DNA from 2 places in the Halanaerobium sp. genome. Region 1 is predicted to be linked to the other one. Evidence: riboswitches for the same ligand, from Rfam matches in the RefSeq annotation. Region 1 holds a riboswitch; the other holds the start of a gene.

Region 1 (5,402 bases):
AGAGTTGAGTGCTGAAGAAAACATTAAAAACATTAAAAATGTTATTGTAATCCAGCTGGAATCAATGGATGCAAAATTAATAGATTATCAGTATAATGGCAGAGAAGTGACACCCTTTTTAAATCAGCTCAAAGATAAATCTAAATATTTTTCTGATATTTACGCTCACCACATTAATGGCAGCTTTGATGCTGAATTTTCTTTTCTGACTTCACTTTATCCAATCAACCGAAATTATGCTTTTAGAAGTAATGATATGCGGGAATTTAATACAATAGTCAATGTTTTAAGGCAGGACAATTATAACACCTATGCTTTTCACGGCAATAAAGAAGGCTTTTTCTATCGGGACAAAGGTTATTTAGAAATGGGATTTGACCGTTTTTACAGCCGGGAAGATTTTTCAGTTGAAGAGGGAATAGTCGGCGAGGATACCTATCTGGGAATCAATGATTATGACCTCTTTGACCAGTCAGTTGAATATCTTAAAACTGCAGAAGAACCATTTTTCTCAATTTTTATTACTGTCAGCAGCCATACTCCCTTTAATTTTTACCCTGAAGAATATGAAGTTGAGGAATTTGCAGAAATTGAAACTCCAATCGTCAGGGATTATTTTAATTCCATGTATTTTGTTGACAATTCACTGGAAATGTTTTTCGAAAAAATTAAAGAAAGTTCTCTTATGGAGGATACACTATTTGTAATTTATTCTGACCATGTTGCTGATATAAATAAAGAAGAATACAGGTCAGGAGATAATTTTGCAAATCACAGAAATATAAAAGAACCCGAGCATATTCCACTTTTTATTTATCATCAGGATATTGAGCCAGAAGTTATTGCTAAAAGCGGCAGTCATACAGATATTGCTCCTACAATTTTAGATCTAATGGGTTATCCGGAAAAACCGGAAGAATTTTTAGGAGTTTCTCTTTTAAAAGATCTTGAAAATCCACTGCTTTTTCTGCATGAGATACCCCAGATAATTTATAAAGATCAGCTCTACATTAGAGTTCCTGCTGGCCCGGAAGAAGAAATTAAGTTCGAAAAAATTTCCTATAAAAAGAGTACTGGCGACTTAAATATTGAGCTTCCTGAAAACGAAAAAGAACGCTTAAACAATACAATTAATTATATGCAGGAAGTAATGAACAGCTTTTTAAGTGAATAAAGTTAATTCTCCTCAACCTGAAGTTTATGGCTGAGGAGATTTTTATTTACTTGACTTTATGTTATAATATTAATAGAATTTTCATAAAAATAAAAGAAAGGGGCAAATTATGAAAAAATTTCTCAAAAAGGCCTCAATTTATCTCTTATTAATGCTCTTAATTGCGGCAGCAGTATTTTCACTGAATTATTTTTTGGGCCGCAAACTGGCCGGAGATTTAGAAAATGATCTTAAAGAAATTGCAGCAGAAAATAACTATCAGCTGCGTTATTTAAATATTAATTCTAACCCACTTTTAAGAAGGGTGGAGCTTAATACTCTGAGTTTCCAAAATAACAGTGATCAGAGTATTGAACTTAACGGGGCAGAAATAGAATTCAGCTGGCAGCAGATTTTCAATTACCTTAAAGATGGAAAATTTTTAGCTAAAAAAGACATTACAGCAGAAATAGACAAATTTAGTTTTTATGATCTGCAGCAGAATAATCATTTTGACTTTTATAACAGCAGCCTCAGCTATCAGGGGGAGATCAATTCTCAGTCTGTTAAGGAACCACTGCAGCTGATTAAAAATAATCATCGCTTAAATATTGCAAGTGAAGAAGTAATTTATGATTATCCCTTTTATCGAAGTTATGGAATTACTAAAGCTAACTGGGAGCGAATTTCTACTTTTAGAGACTTCGCTTTTAACGCTGATTATCAGAGCCAGAATCAGAAATTAACTGTAAATAATTTTGCTTTAAAAAATGAATTTATTGATTATCAACTTGATTTTGAGACTGTGCTGGAGGAGAGAACAGAAGCAGAAGTGGAAGCAGCAGAGACTTCTAAAACAGAATCTGAGCCTGAAGAAATGGCAGAAGAAATGGAAACAGCACTGGCAGAAATTGTTCTTTACAGCCGCCAAAATCAAAAACTGATTTTAAAAGAGCTGCAGAGTAATTATCAACTTGCTCTAAATGGTGAGTTAATAAATCTCTCTGGAAATGAGCTGTTTAATCAATTTTCCTTTGCCGAATTAAATCTCGATTCTGATTTTGCGATGTATTTAGATTCGGAAAAAAAGAATTACCAAATTCAGAAATTTGATCTTAATTTCGATCTAAGTGATTTTCAGCTTGTCCTGAAAGAAAATTTAAGTCAGGAAGTAAATCAGAGCAGTTTCGGTATTTTAGCTCAAAATGGTGAATTTGAACTCAATATTGATTCTTTAAATTATCTGCAGCAGTTTAACCATCCGAAGGGCAGAAGCGAATTAGATTTAATTTCAAACTTAATTGATGCCCGGCTGAATGCAGAATTCAATTATAGTGAAGAGGTACCTTATATCAGCAGCTCACTACTTAAATTTAAAGCTAAAAATCAGTCTGTAGAACAGCTCCTTTTATTTGCTCAACTTCTAAATGGTGATAATTTTGAGCAGGATGAAGAGGGATATTATCAGCTGGAGCTCTGGGGAAGACTGGATAATTTAAACTTTGAGTAAAATTTAACTTTACAATTCAAGCTTAAAATGCTAAAATATAACTAGAAAATTGAATATAACTAACGAGGATGGGTGAAATTCCCTACCGGTGGTAATAGTCCACAAGTCCATTTTGGATTGATCTGATGAAATGCAGAACCGACAGTAAAGTCTGGAAGGGAGTTAGATTTTAAATTTATTAATCTAATTTATTTTGTATATTTATGGCAGAATAAGTGAATTTTTTAGCTGTTGATAGATTTAAATAAAAAATGACTATTAAAGTCCTTCCAGTGATGGAGGGGCTTTTTCTATTTTAATACTATAAAAGATTTTAAAAATATTTTTGAATATCTGGGAAAGAAAAACTATCAAATAAAGAGTGATAATCTCAGAAGTACTGGAGGTATAAGATGCAGAATTTTTCAATTGATGATCAAAAGTATATGGCCCGGGCTTTAAATCTTGCCCGCAGAGGTGCAGGAAGTACTTCCCCAAATCCTATGGTGGGAGCGGTTGTGGTTAAAGACGGAGAAATTATTGGTGAGGGTTATCACCAGCAGTATGGAGGGCCTCATGCAGAAGTCTTCGCACTCGAGGCTGCAGGAGAAGCTGCCCGCGGTGCTGATATTTATGTTACACTTGAACCCTGCAGTCATTATGGCAAAACTCCACCCTGTGCTCAAAAAGTTATTGATTCCGGGATTAAAAGAGCAGTGATTGCTATGGTTGATCCGAACCCTGAGGTTGCTGGCAGAGGAATTGAAATGCTGAAAGAAGCGGGGATAGAAGTTGAAGTCGGACTTTTTCAGGAAAAAGCTGAAGTTTTAAATGAAAGCTTTTTGAAATATATTCAGAGTGAATATCCCTTTGTCTATTTAAAAAAGGCTCAGACCCTGGATGGATATATAGCCACCAGCACTGGCGATTCTAAATGGATTACCAACTCCAGAGCCAGACTGGAAGGTCATAAATTAAGACACCGGGTTGATGCAATTATGGTTGGGATTGGTACAGTGCTGGCTGATGATCCCTCGCTAACTGCCAGACTGGAAGCTGAAAGTGGAATCGATCCTTTAAGAATTATTCTGGATCCTCTGCTTGATATTCCGCTGGATGCTAAAATTATCAATCAGCAGTCAGAGGCCGAAACTCTGATTATCTGTGCCGATGATTTTCCTCCTGCCAGGGCGGCAGCAATCCACGCCAAAAAGAAAAAATTAATGGAAAAAGAGCAGGTTCAGCTTCTGAGTTTTAAAGCTGAAAATGATGGTTATTTTCAGCTCAGAGAAATTTTAAAAAGCCTGCATCAGCGTAAAATAAGCAGTCTCCTGGTTGAAGGAGGAGCGAGATTAAGTCATACATTTCTGCAGGAAGATCTGGTCGATAAATTTTATTATTTTATTGCTCCTAAAATTTATGGAGGCAGTGACGGTATAGCTTCTTTCTGCGGCAGCGGTCCCAAAATGATGTCAGCTGCAGTTGAACTAAAAATTACTGAACAGAAAAATCTGGGAGATAATATTCTATTAATTGGAGAAAGGAAAAATACTCAAAGCTGAGTTTAGTTTATAAATATGCCACTGAACTGTGGACTGAACTGGGAGGTGAATTTATTGTTTACCGGTATAATACAGGAAAAAGGGAAATTTTTGCGCAAATTTAAAGGCAGCAGCAAATATCAGCTGGAAATTAAGGCTGAGAAAGTTCTAAATGAAGTAAAAAAAGGAGACAGCATCGCAGTCAATGGGGTCTGTCTGACAGTAGTTGATTTTGGCAGTGATTATTTTAGGGCGGATGTGATGCCTGAGACTTTAAAAGCTACCAACTTAGGTGATTTAGAGCGGGGATCAGTTGTTAATTTAGAGCAGTCTCTGCGGCCAGATGACTTTATTGGCGGTCATTTTGTCACCGGACATGTTGACAGCACAGCACCTGTTAGGTCAATTAAAAGTGAAAATAATGCTAAAATTATAGAACTGGAAGTTGATCAGGAGACAGAAAAATTTATTGTTCACAAAGGCTCGGTTGCCTTAAATGGAGTCAGCCTGACAGTGATGGGAATTACAGACGGTATTTTAAAGATTTCACTGATTCCAGAAAGCTGGGCAGAAACAAATCTTTCCGAACTTGCTGCTGGAGATTTGGTTAATATTGAGACTGATATGCTGGGCAAATATGTTTATAAGATGCTCGGGAATAAGACCAGTCAAGCGAGAGCTGAGACAGAGATGTCGAAAGAGTTTTTAGCTGAAAATGGTTTTGTATAACCAAAATATTTAAAAATATTTTTTTGAAAAGTTAAAGTAAGTATTTGTCCGAAAGGAGAATTTAAATGGATAAAATAGAAGCTGCAGTAGAAGATATTAAAGCAGGAAAAATGGTAGTAGTTGTTGATGATGAAGATCGAGAAAATGAAGGTGATCTTTTAATGGCTGCTGAAAAAGTAGATAAAGAGGCCATTAATTTTATGATCAAGGAGGCAAGAGGGCTGGTCTGTACACCAATGGAAAGTGAGGCAATTTCAGGCCTTGATTTACCGTTAATGGTTGATGAAAACACAGAAACTCACGGAACAGCTTTTACAGTTTCTGTTGACCATAAAGAGGTTACAACCGGTATCTCTGCCCAGGAGAGGGCACTTACCATTCAAAAACTGGTCGATCCTAATTCCAAAGCCGGTGATTTTATGCGCCCCGGCCATGTATTTCCGCTGGTTGCTAAAAAAGGTGGAGTTTTAAGAAGAGCCGGTCATACAGA
Region 2 (5,402 bases), on a different contig from region 1:
TTAATTCAGGTTGAACCGTTAACCTATATTAGAGGGCGGTCTGTTCCAGATCAGTTTATAATAATCGATGAAGCACAAAATCTATCTTTACATGAGGTTAAAACAATAGTGACCAGAGCTGGAGAAGGGTCTAAATTAGTCTTTACCGGTGACCCTTATCAGATAGATAATCCATATTTGAACTTTCATAAGAATGGATTAAATTATCTTGCTCATAAATTTCATGATCAAAAAATTGCCGGTCACATTATGCTAAAGGAAGGAGAAAGATCTGAACTTGCCGAGATTGCAAGTGATCTTCTTTAAACTAGGAGTTGTATTTAATGAAAAAAGTTTTTAGGTTAATAATAATCTCTGCTCTTTTACTGGGGATTTTAATTCCAGTTGTTGATCATTTTTATCAGGAGGAAGAAAAGGCAGCTGTAACCATGGCTCAGGAGAGCAGAGATAGAACTATCAATGAATTATTTAAATTAGCAGAGGAAGCATATTATGAGGGGAATTATTCTACGGCAGAAAACTATTATCAGGAGATAATTGAACTTTCTCCGTTTAATTTAGAAAGCAGGCGTAATCTGGCTGTAATCTATAATGATCAGAATAAACTGCAGGCAGAAAATAAGACGCGGATGCAGTTAACGATTTTAAGTAATCAGAACCAGGACTATTTGGATCTGGCAGTTAATTTTTATGAGCTCAACAATCAGCTTGCCTCAAATTATATTTTGGAAAATAAGGTTGATGAGCAGCTGGAGCAGGAATCTCTGCGTTACCAGAAATATTATTACTTGATTAAGAATAATTTAGATTTAGATAACCTTGATAAAGCAGAAGAATATTTGATGAAAATCACTAATTTAAAAGTTAATCAGTCGGAAGTTTATCTACTTAGTGCAGAACTAAACCGGAAAAAGGATAATTTTAAGCAGGCATTTAATAATTATCAGTCAGCCTATGAGGAAAATAGAGGTCAGACATATCTCTTTAAAAATATGGCTGAGATGCTTGAACTTGCCGGTGAAGAAATTGAAGCTTATAATTACTGGCAGCGGACCCTTTCTTATGGCTGGTTTAGAGACTTAGCCTATCAGAAAATTAATCAATATCAGGATAAATATCCTCAGCTAAAACCTGATGCTGAAGATCAAGAAGAACCAGAAGAAATTAATCCGTTTACTTTAGAGGCTTCCTGGCGTGAAGTTGAAGAACTAAAAAATCAGGAAGAAAATCAGCTGCTGAGAATTGGACTCCAGGAAAATAATGAACATCTTCTTTTCCAGTATTCAGATCCTTTTTCAGTAGTTTATGATGGTAAAATTATCTATCGAGCTGAGCCGCGAAAAAATTATCTGCTCGAAATAGAAGCTGGATCAATATTTATTCGAACTGAGGAGGAAAGAGTAAGGCTCGGCAGCTCTGATCTTGAATATCAGATTTACAGCAGTCAGCAAAATTCTTCCTTTTATGTCTATAATATTAATTATGGTCAGGGATATTTCTGGCAGGGGAGCGGCAACAGACAGTACAGAGGTAATATGATCATCAAAGGTGAAGGAGAAGAGTTTACCCTAATTAATCAGGTTGAACTGACACCCTATTTGGTTTCTGTAGTTCCTTCAGAAATTTATGCCAGCTGGCCAGAGGAAGCCTTAAAGGCCCAGGCTGTAGCAGCTAGAAGTTATACGCTCAGCAATTTAGGACGCCACAGCAGTGATGGTTATGATCTCTGTTCAAGTGTTCACTGTGCAGCCTATAATGGGATAATGAGTGAAAATGAGCGCACTACAGAAGCAGTTTTATCAACTCAGGGAGAAAGTGCAGTCTATGAAGGTAGAGTTATTGAAGCTGTTTTCAGCAGCAACAGTGGTGGTTTTACAGAGCGCAGTGATCAAATCTGGTCTGCAGATTTGTATTATCTGCGGGGGGCAAATCAGATGAAAAATGATGATTATGAGTTTCCGCTGGCCCCAGTTGAGCTGCAGCAGTGGCTTTTATCTTCTCCAGAATCTTATTCTAAAGATTTCGGCAGCAGTAATTATCGCTGGCAGTTAAGAGTTCCTGCAGAAGTTATAGAATACAGGAGCGAGCTAAATAAAATTAGAAAAATAGAGGTCAATCAGCGAGCTCAGGGTGGGACAATTACTTCACTGAGTATTTACAGTGATCAGGAAAGTAAAGATTACAGTGTCTCCCAGATCAGAAGAGTACTCGGGGGTTTAAAAAGCAGCCGCTTTTATTTTGACAGCCACTATGATCAGAATGGTTATTTAAAAGAACTTTATGTTTACGGCTCCGGCTGGGGTCATAATCTTGGTCTTGACCAGTCAGCATCAGCAGGAATGGGAGCTGCAGGCTGGAATTACCAGGAGATTATTAAGCATTTTTATCCCGGAGTAGAAATTGAAAAAATTAATTAAGCAGCTGTTTAATCAAAAATTTGCTTTTTGGGAAAAAATTGCTTATAATAAAACTGACAAAAAAATATTATCTTCAGGGTCTGGTGAGCTTAAAAGCAATTCCAAACCGGTGGTATAGTCCACGAGCTTCAGCTGAACTGGTGAAATTCCAGTACCGACGGTACAGTCCGGAATAAAGAAGATTTGATAATTGATTAGCCCTGTAAAAATGGGCTAATTTTTTGTTTTAATTGGAGATAATAAATAAACAATGAGGAGAGAAAAGATGGATACAAAAAGAATTACTACAATTGCAGTTTTATCAGCTTTTTCACTGGTATTAATGCTGCTGATTCGTTTTCCGATGTTTTTACCATTTTTAATTTATGAACCAGGAGATATTCCAATCTTAATCATTTCATTTATGTTTGGGCCAGCTGCCGCACTTGGGGCTACCTTTATATTATCAATTTTAATGGCAGTATTTACAGGCCTGGGAGGTCCTTTCGGGGCTTTTATGCATTTTCTAGCAACAGGTGTCTTTGCGGGTACAGCAGGTTATTTTTATCAAAAACACCATAACAAAGTCGGAGCAATTAAAGGACTTGCAATTGGTTCAATTGCAATGACAGTTGTGATGGCAGGAGCCAATTTGATTTTTAATCCAATCTTTTATGGGATTCCCAGAGAACAGGTTCTACAGATGATGTTGCCCGGAATTTTACCATTTAATTTAACCAAAGCAGTAATTAACTCGATTATTACAGTTTTAATTTATAAAAAACTGGCAAATTTCCTGAGAAATAAGGGATTATTAAAGCAAATAAATTAGTTAAATGTTTGACAAATGCCCCTCTTTTAAGTTAAAATTTTTAATGAGAGGGGTTGTTTTTTTGCAAATAACATTTTTAGGAACTGGAACCTCCCACGGGGTACCTGTAATTGCCTGTGATTGTGAGGTGTGTCAGTCAAATAATCCAAAGAATAAAAGGATGCGCACATCGATTCATATAAAAAGTGAAGAATATAATTTGTTAATTGATACTCCGCCTGAGATGAGGCTGGAGTTAATTGCTAATAAAATAAAAAATGTTGATTCAGTTTTGATGACCCATGCTCATGCAGATCATATTATGGGGTTTGATGATATCAGGGCTTTAAACTGGTTTCAGGGTAAAGAAATGCCTGTATATGGTGATCATAAAACTTTAAATCATATAAAAAAAGTTTTTCCTTATATATTTTCCGAAGAAAATCCTGGTGGAGGAGTTCCCCAGGTTATTTTAAAGAAGATTGAAGAAGAGATGCATTTTAAAGATTTAACAGTTCAACCGGTACCAATCTATCATGGGGACAACAAGATACTTGCTTACCGGATTAATAATTTTGCCTATCTAACTGACTGCAGTAAAATCTCTGAGAGTTCTTTAAAACTCCTGGAAGGTATAGAATATGCAGCAGTTGATGCACTTCGTTTTGAAGAACACCCAACTCACATGTCGGTTGACCAGGCAGTGGAGCTGATTGAAAGCTTAAATTTAAAACACGGTTATTTAACTCATATCTCTCACAGACTTGACCATCAGAAATTAAATGATTATCTGCCTGAGTATGTAAGTCCAGCTTATGATGGTCTAAAAATAGAAGTTTAATAGAAATTTAACTTTTGTAGAAGATAAGTAAAAATCAATTCAGAAAAATAGATATAACAAAGGTGATAAACTTGAATATTGTACTTGTTGAACCAGAAATTCCTCAAAATACCGGAAATATTGCCCGCACCTGTGCAGTAACCGATTCTAAGCTGCATCTGGTTAGACCACTCGGATTTTCAACATCAGATAAATATCTAAAAAGAGCCGGACTTGATTACTGGGATAAATTAGATATCAGTTATTATGATAATTTAGAGCATTTTTTTAAAGAAAATAAAGGTGGGCGCTTTTTTTATGCAACCACTAAAGCAGCAAAATCATATGCTGAATTTGAATATCAGGATGATGATTATTTTCTATTTGGCAAAGAAACAGCAGGTCTACCGGAAGAATTATTAGAAAATAATCTTGATAGATGTATTAGGATTCCTATGAAAGATGATTTAAGATCTCTGAATCTTTCTAACTCAGTTTCCATTATTATCTATGAGGCCCTGAGACAGAATAATTTTATAAATTTAAACAAAAAAGGGAAATATAAAAAGGAAATCTGAGTTTTATCTAGAAATATGTATAGTAGAGTAAAAAAGAAAGGAGGGGAGAAATGGAAAAAAATACCTATTTAACAACGCTAATATTTTTATTAGTTTTTCTTTTGTCAATAACTATCACTGCCTCCGCTTTTCAGGTTAAATTAAATGATCGAGGTAGAGATGTAATTGAAGTCCAGAAATATTTAGAGACACTTGGCTATAATGTTTCGACTGATGGCATTTTTGGTCGAACTACCGAAGTAGCGGTCGAATCTTTTCAGGAAAGTAATAATCTGCAGGTTGATGGTATTGTTGGAGGTAGAACCCTTGAATTATTGAAAAAAATGATTTCTGAGAAAGTATCTTATGAGCTTTATGTAGTGGATAATGGAGATACTCTGTCAGGAATTGCTGGGTCAAGAGATGTGACTGTAGAAGAAATTATGGAGTTTAATAACATGAGTTCTTCTAAATTAAAACCCGGACAGGATTTGAAAATTCCAAGAGATAAGATTATAACTGCCGAAGCAAAGACTGAAGCTAAGAATACTGAAGAAAAATCGGAAGCTAAAAGAGCACAGATTTATTATACAGTCCGCAGGGGCGATACACTTTCCACAATTGCAGCCCGCAGAAATCTACCGGTAGAAGAAATTATGGATGCCAACAATTTAAATTCAGATTTTATTAAAGAAGGCCAGGAACTGGTGCTTCCAATTGTAGATTTTGAAAAATCAGACAGCAGTAAAAGTGAGGCAAAAGCTAAAAGAAATGAATCTTCTTCTGAGCAGATAGTACATAAAGTACAGCGAGGAGAT

What was found. Region 1 has a riboswitch for FMN ahead of ribD (bifunctional diaminohydroxyphosphoribosylaminopyrimidine deaminase/5-amino-6-(5-phosphoribosylamino)uracil reductase RibD). Riboswitches for the same ligand answer to the same signal wherever they lie in the genome.
Region 2: it holds a riboswitch for FMN, as region 1 does, so the genes downstream of both, CI949_RS03530 (ECF transporter S component) here and ribD (bifunctional diaminohydroxyphosphoribosylaminopyrimidine deaminase/5-amino-6-(5-phosphoribosylamino)uracil reductase RibD) in region 1, are expected to answer to the same signal.

The regions. Positions count from the first base shown of each region.
Region 1 is NZ_QBLR01000085.1:2,022-7,423, reverse strand. It holds gene CI949_RS10085 (LTA synthase family protein) at 1-1,174, shown strand, start outside; gene CI949_RS10080 (hypothetical protein) at 1,284-2,663, shown strand; FMN riboswitch at 2,718-2,834, shown strand; gene ribD (bifunctional diaminohydroxyphosphoribosylaminopyrimidine deaminase/5-amino-6-(5-phosphoribosylamino)uracil reductase RibD) at 3,056-4,204, shown strand; gene CI949_RS10070 (riboflavin synthase) at 4,259-4,912, shown strand; gene CI949_RS10065 (bifunctional 3,4-dihydroxy-2-butanone-4-phosphate synthase/GTP cyclohydrolase II) at 4,978-5,402, shown strand, end outside.
Region 2 is NZ_QBLR01000017.1:304-5,705, reverse strand. It holds gene CI949_RS03540 (PhoH family protein) at 1-306, shown strand, start outside; gene CI949_RS03535 (SpoIID/LytB domain-containing protein) at 324-2,417, shown strand; FMN riboswitch at 2,483-2,604, shown strand; gene CI949_RS03530 (ECF transporter S component) at 2,683-3,228, shown strand; gene CI949_RS03525 (MBL fold metallo-hydrolase) at 3,290-4,048, shown strand; gene trmL (tRNA (uridine(34)/cytosine(34)/5-carboxymethylaminomethyluridine(34)-2'-O)-methyltransferase TrmL) at 4,114-4,605, shown strand; partial or broken gene CI949_RS03515 (LysM peptidoglycan-binding domain-containing protein) at 4,656-5,402, shown strand, end outside.